Regions from separate parts of the Kribbella sp. NPDC055071 genome, predicted to be linked through region 2. Evidence: riboswitches for the same ligand, from Rfam matches in the RefSeq annotation. Region 2 holds a riboswitch; the other holds the start of a gene.
What was found. Region 2 has a riboswitch for thiamine pyrophosphate ahead of ACWF4Z_RS31495 (purine-cytosine permease family protein). Riboswitches for the same ligand answer to the same signal wherever they lie in the genome.
Positions count from the first base shown of each region.

Region 1: it holds a riboswitch for thiamine pyrophosphate, as region 2 does, so the genes downstream of both, thiS (sulfur carrier protein ThiS) here and ACWF4Z_RS31495 (purine-cytosine permease family protein) in region 2, are expected to answer to the same signal.

Region 1 covers NZ_JBSGUS010000050.1:5,056-12,363, forward strand. Annotated here, with positions in the region: gene pdxR (MocR-like pyridoxine biosynthesis transcription factor PdxR) at 1-795, shown strand, start outside; gene ACWF4Z_RS37775 (GNAT family N-acetyltransferase) at 870-1,613, shown strand; gene ACWF4Z_RS37780 (MBL fold metallo-hydrolase) at 1,603-2,514, opposite strand; gene ACWF4Z_RS37785 (LysR family transcriptional regulator) at 2,653-3,534, shown strand; gene ACWF4Z_RS37790 (serine hydrolase) at 3,531-4,403, shown strand; gene ACWF4Z_RS37795 (RidA family protein) at 4,406-4,795, opposite strand; gene ACWF4Z_RS37800 (thiazole synthase) at 4,805-5,578, opposite strand; gene thiS (sulfur carrier protein ThiS) at 5,580-5,786, opposite strand; TPP riboswitch at 5,777-5,887, opposite strand; gene ACWF4Z_RS37810 (DUF5937 family protein) at 5,895-6,701, opposite strand; gene ACWF4Z_RS37815 (G5 domain-containing protein) at 7,076-7,308, opposite strand, start outside.
Region 2 covers NZ_JBSGUS010000023.1:109,925-117,232, forward strand. Annotated here, with positions in the region: gene ACWF4Z_RS31465 (ABC transporter transmembrane domain-containing protein) at 1-439, opposite strand, end outside; gene ACWF4Z_RS31470 (MFS transporter) at 653-2,074, shown strand; gene ACWF4Z_RS31475 (GTP pyrophosphokinase) at 2,061-3,077, opposite strand; gene ACWF4Z_RS31480 (ATP-binding protein) at 3,227-4,420, shown strand; gene ACWF4Z_RS31485 (hypothetical protein) at 4,493-5,302, shown strand; gene ACWF4Z_RS31490 (alpha/beta fold hydrolase) at 5,299-5,961, shown strand; TPP riboswitch at 6,029-6,145, shown strand; gene ACWF4Z_RS31495 (purine-cytosine permease family protein) at 6,139-7,308, shown strand, end outside.

The DNA.
Region 1 (7,308 bases), on a different contig from region 2:
AACGATCTCCGCGAGGTGGCGACCAAGGCCGGTCTCGAGGCGGTCGGTGTACCCGTCCTGGAGTCCGGAATCGATGTCGACGCACTCGAGCGGTCCGGGGCGGACGTCGTACTGGTGACGGCGGCGCATCAGTTCCCGACCGGGGCGGTCGCGTCCGCCCAGACGCGGGCAGCGCTGGTGGCCTGGGCTGCGCGCGGCGATCGGCTGGTGATCGAGGACGACTACGACGCGGAGTACCGGTACGACCGGGAGCCGATCGGCGCGATGCAGGGGTTGGCTCCCGATCGCGTGGCTTACGCGGGTACGGCGAGCAAGACGCTGGCCCCTGGATTGCGTCTGGGGTGGCTGATCCTGCCGGCCCGGCTGGTCGAGCCGATGTCGCGCGCGAAGCTGATGGACGATCGCGGGTCGCCGGTGTTCGATCAGTTGGCGTTCGCCGACTTCGTGGCCCGGGGCGAGTTCGATCGGCATCTGCGCCGGATGCGGCCGCGCTACCGGTTGCTGCGGGACACGTTGGTCGAGCGGCTGGGGGCGCGGCTGCCGGAGTTCGAGCCGGTCGGGGTGTCGGCGGGGCTGCACGTGATGGCGTTCTTGCCGCCTGATCTGGCCGAGACGCCACTCGAACGCGCCGCCCGCGAACGCGGGCTGGGGGTCTACGGGCTGGCGCCGTACTGGGTGTCGGGATCGGGGCCGGCCGGGCTGGTCTTCGGGTACGGGTCGCTCAGCCAAAAAGAAGTTGTCGAGGGCATCGATCTGCTCGCGGACGTCATCGGCTCGCTGCGGACAGCGTCCTGACCAGCGGCCCGCGGAGCTATGAATAAATATTCAATGTCTTGCAATCTGATCCGCTGAGTTCTACGCTCGGTGGAGTGATCAGCGCAGCTCGGATGGATTCCCTGATGAACCAAGGCTGGCCTGCCGAGGCCAAGACCGAGCTGGACGGCTGGTTGGTCCGACGCAACGCCGGTGTGACGCTGCGAGCGAATTCGGTGCTGCCTGCGCGGACGCCGTTCGACGTCGGAAAAGCCTTGAATTACGTCGAAAATCTGTACGAATCCCACGGCATCACACCGTCGTTCCAGATCACTCCGGCGGTCCAGCCGTCCGACCTCGATGCCCATCTCGAGGCGCGCGGTTATCAGGTGAAGACGCCGACATTGGTGCAGTACGCCGAGATCTCCGAGGTGCTCGCCAAGCTGCCGACACCGTCGGTCGGGGTGAATATTTCGTCGGCTCCGACCAATGACTGGATGGATCTCTGGTGGAGCATCGACGGGCGGGGTGGTTCGGCTGAGCAGGCGGCGGCCCGGGAGATTCTCGACCGCGGGAACGCTGTGTACGCCGTCGTACCCGAAGGTCGGCCGGCTCGCGGGATCGGGCGGCTCGCCCTGGTCGAGGACACGGCCGGGCTGTACTGCCTCGCCGTCGACGAGCGTTTCCGCCGGCAGGGGATCGCACTCGCGGTGATCCAGGGCTTGTTGCAGAAGGCAACGACACTGGGCGCGCGGTGGGTCTGGCTCTGCGTGCTCGCGGACAACGAGCCGGCCCGGGCCCTCTACGACCGCTTGGGCTTCCGGACCGTCTCGCAGTACCACTACCGCGTCAAAGCGTGACCTTCTGCAGGTGATCCAGTACGACGAACTTCGCGCCGGTCTTCTCGACCGAGGCGCGGAGTGGGGCCAGATCGGTCCACGGGACACCTGGCTCGTCGAGCGGCTTGTCGAAGTCGTCCCAGTGCGTGGCGATGACCGTCTTCACCGGCTTGATGGTTTGCAGTAGCCGATCGGTGATGCCGGGCTCACCGCCGGGGGCCGCGAACGCGACGTCGACCTGAAGGCCGCGCAGCGCGTTCGGGTCGAAGTTCGCCGTACTCAGACTGAGGATGCGCAGGCCGCCGATCGTGATCACGAACGCGAGCGTGCCGCCCTCGACCAGGTCCTCGATCACCCGCGGACGCGGCGGGACCGACTCCAGGTGGTAGCCCGGCCAGGCGTAGGTGTGCCGCTCACCACTGCACGAATGCAGCGACGGGAACACCTCGATCGTGAAACCGCCGAACGGTAGGTATTCGCCGCCGCGAACCGGGGAGAGCAGGTCCGCCGGGGTCCGCATCGCCTTGAGCAGGTTGACGTGGGTCTGCGTACCGAGGACGGTCGCCTGCGTCTTCTTCGCGACGTACGGAACGTCGGCCATGTGGTCGTAGTGCGCGTGGTGGACCAGGATCGCGTCGGCCGTGGTGAGGTGGCGATCGATCACCTCGGGCTTGATCACCAGCTTGGTCTTGGGGTCCGCGCCCTCCGGGGTGAACGTGCCGGTCTTGAAGCGAGTCAGCCACGGATCGGTCAGTACGACGCTGTTGCCGGACTTGAGCTGCCATGCGTGCGTGCCGAACCAGGTGATCTCCACCGGCGTCCGCTGCTGGGTCATTGTTTCGGTTTCTGCTGTGGCGACCTGCTCGCGGGTCGCGGCTCCGATCACACCGGCCGCTCCGACCGCGGCTGCGCCGGTCAACATGCCTCTGCGACTCACCTTCACGCTGTCTTCTCTCGCCGTACCTGAGCCTTCAGTCAAGGTGAAGCGAGCGCGGCATGTCGAATATGCTCTGACGCATGATCCGATTGTCTGGAGATATCGCCGCAGGTCAGCTGGGTCATGCTGACTGAACGGCATCTGCAGATCTTCATCGCGCTCGCCGAGGAGCAACACTTTGGCGATGCGGCCCGGGCTGTCGGTATCACCCAGCCGCCGCTGTCCCAGGGCCTGCGCCGGCTGGAGGCGCTCGTCGGTTCGAAGCTGTTCGAGCGCGGTCAGGGTCGGGTCGAGCTGACCGCGGCCGGGGCCGCCCTGCTTCCGTATGCGCGGCGTGCGCTGACCTCGATCGAGGAGCTGCACCAGGCCGCGATCGGGAGGGATCCGGAAGGCCCGGAGATCCGGCTTGGACTCGCGCCGGAGGTTCCGCCGTCGGCCGGAGCCGCGGTGGCGGCGGCTTGTGGTGCGGTCATCCCGGGGAGCCGGGTGACGGTTGTGTCTGCGCCGACCAGTTCGTTGGTTGGCCAGGTCGGTACGGGGCGGCTGACGGTGGCCGCCGTACTGCATCCGACTGTGCTGGACGGGCTGGAGGCCGGGGCGGTCACGTTGCTGCCGACGTGGGCGCTGGTGCCGACGTCGTTGACTCCGGATGACGGTTCGGAGCTGAAGTTGCGGCGGTTGGGTCGGCTGCCGGTCGCCGTTCGGCCGCGGGCGGAGGCTCCGGCGGCTCGGGATCTCTTCCTGGACACATTGGCGTTGCATCGGCCGGAAGGTGGCACGGTCGTGGTGACGGATGAGCGGGCCGGGCTCGCGATGGCTGCGGCGGGTCAGGCGATCGTGGTGACGGCGGATCCGGCGTTGGCCGCCCCGGGGATCGGGCGGCATCGACTGGTCGACGACCCGCTGCCGGTGCGGCTTCGGCTGGTGTGGTCCCGGACGCGTACGCCGTTCCTCCGGCCGACGGACGTGATGGCGCAGCTGACGGACGCCCTGGTGATCTCATGAATGTGCGGATCAGGGGCGTCTTCGAGGATGCCGGCGTACGGGGTTGGCTGCATGCGGTCTCGCTCGACGATTCCGACGCCACGGTCGAGGTCGATGCGGATGACGTCGTACCGATGGCGTCTGTTTACAAGCTGCCTTTACTGGCTGGGTTCTGCCGGTTGGTGGATCAGGGTGAGGTGGATCCGCGGACGCGGGTGACGTTGGATCCGTCGACGCGGACGGACGGACCGACCGGGTTGGCGCTGTTCGCGGATCCGGTGACGGCGTCGCTGCGGGATCTCGCGCTGTCGATGATGACGGTGTCGGACAATGCCTCGGCGGACGCGTTGCTCGACGTTGTCGGCGTACAGCGGTTGGCCGCGCTGCTCGAGTCTTTCGGTCTGCGACGGACCTCCGTACGGCGGGGAACCGCTTCGCAGCTGCGGTACTTGCAGCGGTTGACCGGTCTGTCGAGTCCGGATGCGGCCCTCGCCGTACTCGCGGACAACGATCAGACCGATCCGGACGGGGTCTACGACGCGGCGAACGCGTCGGCGAGCTGTCCGCGGGACCTGACGCTGCTCTTGCGGCGATTGTGGGCGGGTGAGTTGCTCTCGACCGAGCAGACCTCGTTTGTGCGGGCGACCATGCAGCGACAGGTGTTCCTGCAGAGGTTGGCGTCCGGTTTCCCGCATGACGAGGTGCTCGTCGCGGGGAAGACCGGGACGTACGGCGCTCTGCGGCATGAGGTCGGCGTGGTCACGCTGCCGGGTGGCGCGGCGTTCGCCGTTGCTGTGTTCACTCGCAGCGCTCGGGGTGACTTCCGACAGCCGCGGGTCGACGCTGCCATTGGCGAAGCGGCGCGGATTGCGGTGGATCTGTTGCGCTAGCCTCAGATGATGGCGTCGGCCTCGACCTCGACCAGGGCGTCGGGACTGAACAGCCCGGCGACCTGCAGGGCCATCGAGGCGGGTGGATTGTCGGTGTCGACGTACTCGTCGCGGGCCGCGCGGAGTGCCGGCAGATACGCGATGTCGGTGACGTAGAAGGTCAGCTTCACCACATCGGCGAACGTGGCACCCGCGGCCTTCAGGCAGGCTTCCAGGTTGGCGAACACCTGCCGGGCCTGCGCGGCCGGATCCCCGACTCCGACGAACTTTCCGTCGCTGTCCAGCGCGACCTGCCCGGAGATCGCCACCCACTGACCAGGCCCGGTCACGACATGGCTGTATCCCTTGCCGGCGGCAACACCGTCCGGTTGTGGGTACGAGAACTTGCGCAAAGGTCTTCCTCAGAAGGTCGGTAGGCCGGTGGTAGGGGATGAGGCGTGGGCCGATTGCCACCGTTTCGGGACGCGGCCGGCCAGGCGTGCGTTGCGACCGGCCGAGATCGCGTCGCGCATCGCCGCGGCCATCAGCGCGGGCTTCTCGGCCCGCGTGACCGGGGTGGCGAGCATGACCGCGGAGCAGCCGAGCTCCATGGCCAGCGCCGCGTCACTCGCCGTACCGATGCCTGCGTCAACGATTACCGGGACGTTCGCGGCCTCGACGATCAGCGCGAGGTTGTGCGGATTCCGGATGCCGAGCGCGGAACCGATCGGCGCGGCCAACGGCATCACCGCAGCGCATCCCGCCTGCTCCAGCCGGCGCGCGAGGATCGGGTCGTCGTTGGTGTAGGGGAGGACGGTGAAACCGTCGGCCACCAAGGCATCTACGGCGTCGAGGAGCTCGATCGGGTCCGGCAGGAGCAGGTGGTCGTCGGCGACGACCTCGACCTTGATCAGGTCGGTCTGCAAGGCCTCCCGGGCGAGCTTGGCGGTGAGGACCGCCTCGGCGGCGGTGTGGCAGCCGGCCGTGTTCGGCAGGACGTCGATGCCGTGCTTCGTGAGTACGTCGAGGACCGAGCCCTCGTGGCCCGTGCCCAGCCGACGCATCGCGACCGTGGTCAATTGGGTGCCGGAGGCAATCAATGCCTCCTCCATCACTTCCAGGTTGGCCGAACCGCCGGTCCCCATGATGAGTCGCGACGTGTACGTGCGGCCGCCCAGCTCGAACGGATCATCCATGTCAGCCTCCTTGGACCGCACTGACGATCTCGACCCGATCGCCCGGCTTCAGGGTCGTCTCCGCCCACTCGGCCTTGGTCAGCACATCCTCGTTGATCGCCACCGCGATCCCGGTCTGTCGGTCGGAATACTCCCGCACCAGCTCGGCGACGGAGCGACCCGGGGCGACGTCGGTCGCCGAACCGTTCACCCACACAGGCTCTTGCATCGCTTCCTCCCTACGCCGGAATTACCCGATTCAGGTTCAGCGGTCGGTGACGGTCCGGTCACCCTCTCAGCCCACTCCTGCAAGCTCCCGCGGAGTTTCGACTATAGCTCAGGTCGGATCGGATCCGGTCAGGAGTGCGGCGAGCTCGGTCGGCCGGTAAAGCACTTGTTTACCGGTACGTTCCGGCTCGACCAGACCGGTACGACGCAGCAGTTGAAGGTGCTGGCTCACGGCCGACGGCGTCACCTTCAGCTCGCCGGCCAGGTCGGTCGTGGTGCGCGGATGCGTGAGCAGCGTGAGGATGTGGGCGCGCGGCGTACCGATCAATTGGGCGAGATCCTGTCGTGAGGGCGGTTCGACGACGGACCACAGGTGGGCCTGGCCGCGCGGCGGGTACCCGAGGATGGGCGCGGCGCCGACCTCCATCGGGATCACCGCATGCGGCCCGAACAAGGTCGGCTGCAGGACGAGTCCGCGGCCGTCGACCTTCTCGGTGCGGCTGGGGTCGCTGACCTGGTCGACCTTGAGTAGTCCGTCGCTGTAGGTGATCGCGGGGCCGAGTCCGTTGAGCATCGCGTCGGTGCCGTGTTGGGTCAGGATGTGTCCGCGGTAGCTGATGTCGGCGGTGAGGATCGCGCGCATCCGATCCCAGTACGGCGCCATGACCGCGTCCCAGTACTCGCGGAGTGCGTCGACGACCTTGACGGGGTCCAGATCCTCAGGTCTCGCGTTGTTGACCGCAACGAGTTGGCGGTCGAAGGTTTCGGGGTCGACGTCCGCGATGATCGCCAGTTCGTCCTCGAGTTGCGTCAGGGGCGACGTCGGCCGGGGTGTCAGGAAGTCGGGGCTGCCCATCGTGTCGTTGACCAACCACTTCAGAACCGACCAGTCCAGCTCCTGTAGACGAGGCTGCACTGCCCGAACCCACCGCAACTGCAGCGGAAACCGTCCAGGGTCCCTCAGCGCCCGCAACGACAGAACCATCTCAGCGGCCGGCGAAACCGCAAACCGAACCTCCCCCAGATCCTGCGGCCCCAACACATAAACCAGCACCCGCCCACCCTAGATCGTGCTGCCGATCTCCAGCCCATCACAATCACCCGCGACGACCGGTGCTCACGCTCAGCTGGCGCTGTCCGTGGCGATTGTGATGGCCTGGGGATCCGGCCTAACCCGACTTGCGGATGATGAGTCCGCAGGTTCGTGATTGAGCCGGCCGCGTGCGTGGCGCTGCCGGCTGGATCAGCCTTTGGTTAGGTCAGTCGTCGGCTGGTTCGGTCTGCGGCTGGTCAGTCCTCGCAGCCGATGCCGTCGTGGTCGCGGTCCAGTCCGTAGATGTCGGACCCGATGACCTCGACCGGGCCCGCGACGTACTCCGGACCGTTGCCGCTGCCGCCCGAACAGTCGACGTCGCTGGCGATCGGGACGCAGCCGCTGTAGTTCGGGTCGCAGCCGGACGATTCGGTCTCCTCGACCTGTGTGCCGACGGCTGTCACCTGCGTCGTCGGCTGCTTGGAGACGT
Region 2 (7,308 bases):
CCTCGACGAACCAGCCGATCTTCTCCACGTCGCTGCTGCTCACGGCCACGACCTCACCGGCGGCGATCCGCCGGGTCAGCAGCGAGCCGAGGTCAGCGGCCTTGCGGAACAGCAACTGCTGCAGGCGTGACGCCGTACTGATCCAGTTGGTCACGACCGCCTTGTGGAAGAACGAGTCGGCACCGGCCTTGGCCGCGCCGAACGCGAGCAGCAGCAGACCGGCCAGGATCAGCTTGGGCCAGGACTTGTCGATCGCCGCCTGGACAGCGATACCGACGGCGACCGGCGCAGCGGCGATACCGCCGAAGAAGAGCATCCCCCAGAAGACCGCGACGGCCTGGCCGCGGAGCTGCTGATGCTCCAGCCAGAGGATGAGTCGGAGACCGGACCGGGTGTCGGGCACACCCGGATCGGCGAACGGGACAAGGCGCAAAGACATGACGTCTCACAAGAGGCGTAGAAGGGGTGTGAAGAGGGGCACCTGACCAGGCGAATAGATCAAGCCTAGGCGCCGCCTCCGACACTCCGTCAAACCGTTTTACGCCGGAAGCGCCGGCCTGCGTCCAGGCCGTGTCCAGGCCGTGTCCAGCCCGGGGGAATCGTTTCCCGAGGCGGTAGTACAGTTTTCAAGCGGGCGATCGAGAGGAGACCGGTGGAGGCGCCTACGCGGAGGCGGCGGCTGCTGGTCCTGGCGATCTGCTGCTCGAGCCTGTTCATCGTCGGCCTGGACTCGACGATCGTGAACCTGGCGCTGCCGGCGATCCGGTCCGAGCTGGGCGCCTCGGTGTCGAAGCTGCAGTGGACGATCGACGCGTACACGCTGGTGCTCGCGAGCCTGCTGATGGTCTCCGGCTCGACCGCTGACCGGATCGGCCGCCGGCGGACCTTCCAGGCCGGGCTGCTGATCTTCGGGGCCGGGTCGCTGCTGTGTGGCTTCGCCCCGACCATCGACCTGCTGATCGTGTTCCGGATGGTGCAGGCCATCGGTGGCTCGATGCTGAACCCGGTCGCGATGTCGATCATCACCAACACGTTCACCGATCCGCGGGAGCGCGCCCAGGCGATCGGGGTCTGGGGTGGCGTGGTCGGGCTGAGCCTGGCCGTCGGCCCGGTCGTCGGTGGGGCGCTGGTCGACTCGGTGGGCTGGCGGTTCATCTTCTGGATCAACGTGCCGGTGACGATTGCCGCCGTACTGATGACCGCGTTCTTCGTGTCCGAGTCGCGGGCGGCGGTGCCGCGCCGGATCGACCCGGTGGCGCAGGTCCTCGTCGTACTGCTGCTCGGTGGGCTGACGTACGGGATCATCGAGGGCCGGTCGGCCGGGTGGGGCTCGCCGCTGATCATCGGGTGCTTTGTGCTGTTCGCGGTGGCGCTGGTGTCGTTGGTTCTGTACGAGCGTCGCCGTGCGGAGCCACTGCTGGATCCACGGTTCTTTCGGAGTGCGCCGTTCTCGGGCGCGACTTTGATCGCGGTGTGCGGGTTCTCGGCGCTGTCCGGGTTCTTGTTCCTGAATTCGCTGTATCTGCAGTCGGTGCGTGGGTTCACCGCACTGCATGCCGGTCTGCTCACGTTGCCGATGGCTGCGATGACTGTGGTGTTCGCACCGATCTCAGGCTGGCTCGTCGGCCACCGTGGCCCGCGACTGCCGTTGGTTGTCGCCGGAAGCATGCTCACGGTCGCTGGCCTGTTGCTGTCGCGCCTGGGCAACTCCACGTCGACTGTGATGTTGCTGGTCAGCTATCTGGTCTTCGGACTCGGTTTCGGCATGCTGAACGCGCCGATCACGAACGCCGCGGTTTCCGGCATGCCACGCGCGCAGGCCGGGGTCGCAGCCGCGATCGCGTCGACCAGCCGTCAGGTCGGCGTGTCCCTCGGCGTCGCGATCGCCGGCACGGTCCTCACCGCTCGCCTGGTCGGTCCGTTGGAGACCGGGTTCGTACATGCGGCCCAGCTGAGCTGGTTCATCATCGCGGGATCCGGCGTACTGGTGCTGATCCTCGGACTGATCACGACCAGCGCGTGGGCACGTCGTACCGCATCCTCAGTCGCAGACGATCTCGTCAAAGCTCGATGATGCCGGCTCGGCCGAGGGCTTTCAGGCGGCCGCGGAGGATCTTCTGCCGGCGCTCCTCCTCCGGGAACAGGTCGATGTACGCCGTGCCCTTCGCGGCCAGGAGGTCGTCGTCCAGGCGTCGTACCGTGCCGGCCGGGAAGCGATGGGTCATCGCGGCCTGCACCGCGGACATGTCGATACCGGTCAGGAGCTCGGTGAGCTGCTCCTCGGTACTGATGCCGAGCCGGCCGAGGATGCCGAGGATCCACGCGTAGTGGTTGGTCTTCGCGTGGGGCGCGTCGGGATAACGACGGGTCAGGTACGACGTGAGTGTCGCCGTCGTCAGATCACGGGGGGTCTTGTCCGGCTCGGCCGCGGCGAGCTCGCGGTAGAGCCGGTCGATCTCGGTGAACTCGTTGTCGGCCAACTCCATCAGCGCCGCGGCGAGCAGGAAGCGCCGGTCGAACTCGGGCTTGCGGGCCGGCGGGATGTCCAGCTTGTACCGGATGTCGTGCTCGAACTCGGCCCACGCGTGCTGGACCGCCGTACGCACCTGGATCTCCATCGTCAGGTTCTTCAGTACGGCGTACTCCGGCAACTCGCGGCGATGGGCGTTCAGCCGGACCAGGTAGTGCTTGCTCGCGTACCCGAACACGCCCTGCGCCCGGGTGTGCGCGCCCATGTCCGTGTGCTCGACGATGTCGAACTCCGCCTCGATCACCTCGCAGACCCGGTCCACCGCCTCGACCAGGAACGTGATCACCCGAGCCGCGACCAGGTCGGTGATCTGGTTGAGCGGATCGTCGTACTTGGGCCGAGTGGGGTCGTCGGGGTGCGGTTTGGCCGCCTTGACCAGGAAGGACTCGGGGTCCTTGGCGCGTGCGGTCGCGCTGAGGTAGTTGATGCCTTCCTCGTCGCCGATCAGCTCGTCGATCAGGGACTCCAGCTTGCGGGCACCGCCGACGTACTGCTGATGCACCCGCTCGTACAGCGCTCCGGCCTGCTCGGCCCACTCCACCCGCATGCCGGAACCATAGTGCGCTACCACTCGCTCGTGCTGTCTACCATTTTCTACTCTTTTCACTAGAAAGCTGTAGAGACCGATCGCGACACGCTCTCGCGCCGGCTAGGTCAATCTAAGGAAAACGCTAGACGGGCTCATACAGTGACAGCATGGATCCGATCCGGAATCCCTATGCGCCCGGCGCCGGTCAGCGGCCGCCTGAGCTGGCCGGTCGCGACACCGAGGTGCGGCAGTTCGAGGTGGTGCTCGAGCGCGTCGCCGCGGGCCGGCCCGAGCGGAGTCTGGTGCTGTCCGGACTGCGTGGCGTCGGCAAGACCGTCCTGCTCAACACCTTGCGTAGTCAGGCGATCAAGCGTGCCTGGGGTACCGGGAAGATCGAGGCCCGGCCGGACCAGAGCATCCGGCTGCCGATCGCGCAGGCGCTGCACACCGCCATGCGGGAGCTTGGGCACCGGCATCGCGACGACGACCGGGTCGACGAGTTCAGCGCCGTACTGAAGGCGTTCGCGTTGCGGACCGCTGCGAACGACCGGAAGGGGATCCGGTGGCATCCGCCGCTGGACGTGGCCGCTGCGAAGGGCCGAGCCGACTCCGGTGACCTCGAGATGGATCTGATCGAGCTGTTCGCCGATGCGGCTGATTTGGCCGGCGATCTGTCCGTTGGGGTCGGACTGTTCATCGACGAGATGCAGGACATCAGTGCGGACGACCTGTCCGCGCTGTGCGCCGCTTGTCACGAGATCTCGCAGCAGAGCGCGCCACTGGTCGTTGTGGGTGCCGGTCTGCCGCATCTGCCCGCTGTACTGTCTGCGAGCAAGTCGTACTCCGAGCGGCTCTTCCGCTACATCCGCGTCGACCGGTTGGCGCGGGAGGCGTGTGATCGCGCGCTGATGATCCCCGCGGAGAGCGAGGGCGTCCAGTACGACGAGGAGGCGCTGGACGAGCTGTACGCCCAGACCGACGGCTACCCGTACTTCGTCCAGGCCTTCGCCCACTCCACCTGGGACCACGCGCCGACGTCCCCGATCACCATCAAAGACGTCGCCCTGGCCGCTCCGGAGGCGTCGGCGGAGCTGACCGTCGGCTTCTTCGGTTCGAGGTACGAACGCGCCACCCCCGCCGAACGCGAGTACATGCGAGCCATGGCCGAGCTGGGCATCGGCGTGGACGACGGCTCCGTCCCCACCGCCGAAGTAGCCAACACCCTGAGCCGCAAACCCCAGTCCCTCTCCCCAGCCCGAGACGGCCTCATCAAGAAAGGCCTCGTCTTCTCCGCCGAACGAGGCACCGTAGCCTTCACAGTCCCCCACTTCGGCAAGTTCCTCCGCACCCGCACCGCCTGAGCTGCCCTTTCGGGGCGGGTGCTGGGTGGGTAGGGTCGAGGGTCATGGCTGAGTCCGAGGGGAGGTGGAGTGGTGTCGTCGCAGGATTTTCCGACGTATGGCCGGGGGGATGAGCCTGACCAGTCCGGGGACGAGCAGTACTACGCGCGGCCTACGCCGTACGGCGGTGGCACGTATGGCCCGCAGGCGCCGCAAGGTCAACCGGCCCAGGGCCAACCACCTCAACCGGCTCAGCAAGGGCAAGCGCCGGGCCAGTACGGCGGCCCGGGCTACACGCAGCCGCCGGTGTATCGGCAGGGCAGCCCGTACGGCGCTCCGGTGCACCCGCAGCAGCACGAGCTGCCGACGTACGGTCGTGAAGAGCTGGTCGCACCCCGTGACCCGCGCGCCGCTCGAGTCGTCGGACTGGCCACTCTGATCGCGGGGATCTACGGACTGCTGGTCCTGACCATTCAACGGGTCTCACTCCGGGACATCTCCCAGGCGCCCGGCTCACCGCTCAACCACCCGCTCCGCACCGACGTGATCGACGCGATCGGCCAGCTGCTGCTCGTGGTGGTCGGCTTGGCCGCGCTGGCGATGTGGATCCGCGACGTGCTCGCACGCCGCAAGGCCGGTCGCCAACCCGATCCGATCGAGCTCGGTGGCCTGCTGCTGGTTGCGGTCTCCGTGATCCCGATCCTGATCTGGCTGATCATGGTCCTGACCACCGGCCTGGGTGCGATCGACGGCTCGGTCGACCGGTTGCCCACGGCGTACGGCTGGGGTGGTCTCGGCCTGCTGATCCTCGCCGCCGGCCTGGCGCTCGGGTGGCGTGAGCTGAAGCCCGAGGTGCGCAACCCGATCGTCCAAGGTCCGCCGGCCAAAGCGCCCTGGGAGTGAACGCACCCGTCGTCCTGGTCCCAGGCCTCGGCCTCGGGCCGGAGTCCTACGCCAAGACGGTCGAGCACCTGACCACGCCGTACCAGGTCCTCACGTTGCCCGGGTACGGCGAACCAGCAGGCGACCGCGAGGATCTCCACCCGCGCGCGCTGGGCGTCGCACTCGCGGACAAGATCCGGGAGCGGTCCGTCCTGGTAGGTCACTCGGCCAGCTGCCAGGTCGTGGTCGAGACCGCGGTCACCCACCCCGAACTGGTCCACGCGCTCGTACTCGCGGCTCCGACCGGAGACGTGCGGATGTCGAGCTGGGTGGATCGCGCGGTCCGGTTCGTGGGCTCCGCCGTACCGGAGTCGCCGAGGCTGATCCGGGTAGTCACCCCGCAGTACGCCCGTACGACGTTCTCCACGATCGCGCGGGCCGCAGAAGCCGCCAGACACCACGACCTGGCCGCTGTGATCACTCAGGTGAAGGCACCGGTGGTCATCGTGCGCTGCAAGCACGACCTGATCTCACCGGCCGACTGGGTCCAACGACTCGCGGAGCTGAGCCACGGCGAGGCCAGAACGCTCGAAACCGGCTCACACATGCCAGTGCTCACCAACGGGCCCGAGGTCGCCGCTCTCATCCAACGAGCCGCCGCCGCGCCGGAATCCGAGTAGCCGCCGCGCCGGAAACCGAGTAGCCGCCGCCCGCATCCGGCGGAAGAGCTACTGTTGACGCGGCAAACAAAACCTCAGCGGGAGCTCGCACCGATCTGCGCGGGCTGAGAGGGCGACAGCAGGGTCGCCGACCGCCTGAACCTGACCGGGTAATGCCGGCGTAGGGAGCGGGTCATCGTGACCAGTACTGCTGTTCGTCCTGCGAGGCAAACCGAGGCTCCGCTCGTTCTGACCACCGATGCGCCCCGAACGCTCGGGTTCCTGGACCAGTTCACCCTCTGGGGCAACTTCGGCATCTCACTGTTCGGCCCGGTCACCGGCGCTCTCGTGGCCGCGTACACCGGCTCACTGTGGCAGGGACTGCTCGCAGTCGTCGTCGGCTGCGGTATCGGCGCCCTAGTGCTCGGTGGCGCCGCTGTCTTCGGTTCACAGACCGGTGCGCCCGCGATGGCGAGTCTCCGCGGCCTCTTCGGCCGCAAGGGTTCCATAGCGCCGACAGTGCTCAACATCGCCCAGAACGTCGGCTGGGCCACCATGGAGATCATCGTCATCTCCCAGGCCGCGGTTGCGGTGACGAGCGAGCGTTGGCGCTGGCTGTTCGTCGTACTTGCCGGTGTGATCGCCACGGCCATGGCGGTCCGTCCGCTCGGCAGCGTGAAGGTGCTGCGGAAGTTCATGGTCTGGCTGGTGCTGATCGCGTCGATCTACCTGTTCGTACAGGTCCTCAGCAAGCCAGTCCACGCACTACCGCAGGACAGCGTGTTCGGCTTCTGGCCGGCCGTGGACCTGGCCGCCGCCGGTGTGGTCTCGTTCGCGCCACTCGCCGCGGACTACACCAGGCACTCACGCACCAACAAGGCCGCGTTCGCCGGTTCGTCCCTCGGCTACGGCCTGGCCGCTATCGGGTACTACGCCTTGGGCGTGTTCGCAGTCGCGACCCTGCAGACGAACAGCGAGGACGTCATCACCGCACTGGTCACCCTGCCGGCCGGTGCGATCGCGCTGTTCGTGTTGCTGGTGGACGAGGTCGATGAGGCCTACGCGAACGTCTACTCGACCACGATGGCCGCGCACAACCTGATCGGCCACATCGACCGGCGCTGGATCTCCGTCGCGATCGGCGTGATCGCCACCGGTATCGCGCTGATGGTTGACCTGGGCAACTACACGCAGTTCCTGTACCTGATCGGCTCGGTCTTCATCCCGCTGTTCGCGGTCGCGATCGCCGACTTCTTCGTGGTGAGCAAGATGCAGTGGGATGTCTCCAGTACGGCGAAGTTCCGCTGGCAACCCACGGTCGCCTGGCTGATCGGCTTCGTCGCGTACCAGCTGGTCAACCCGGGCACC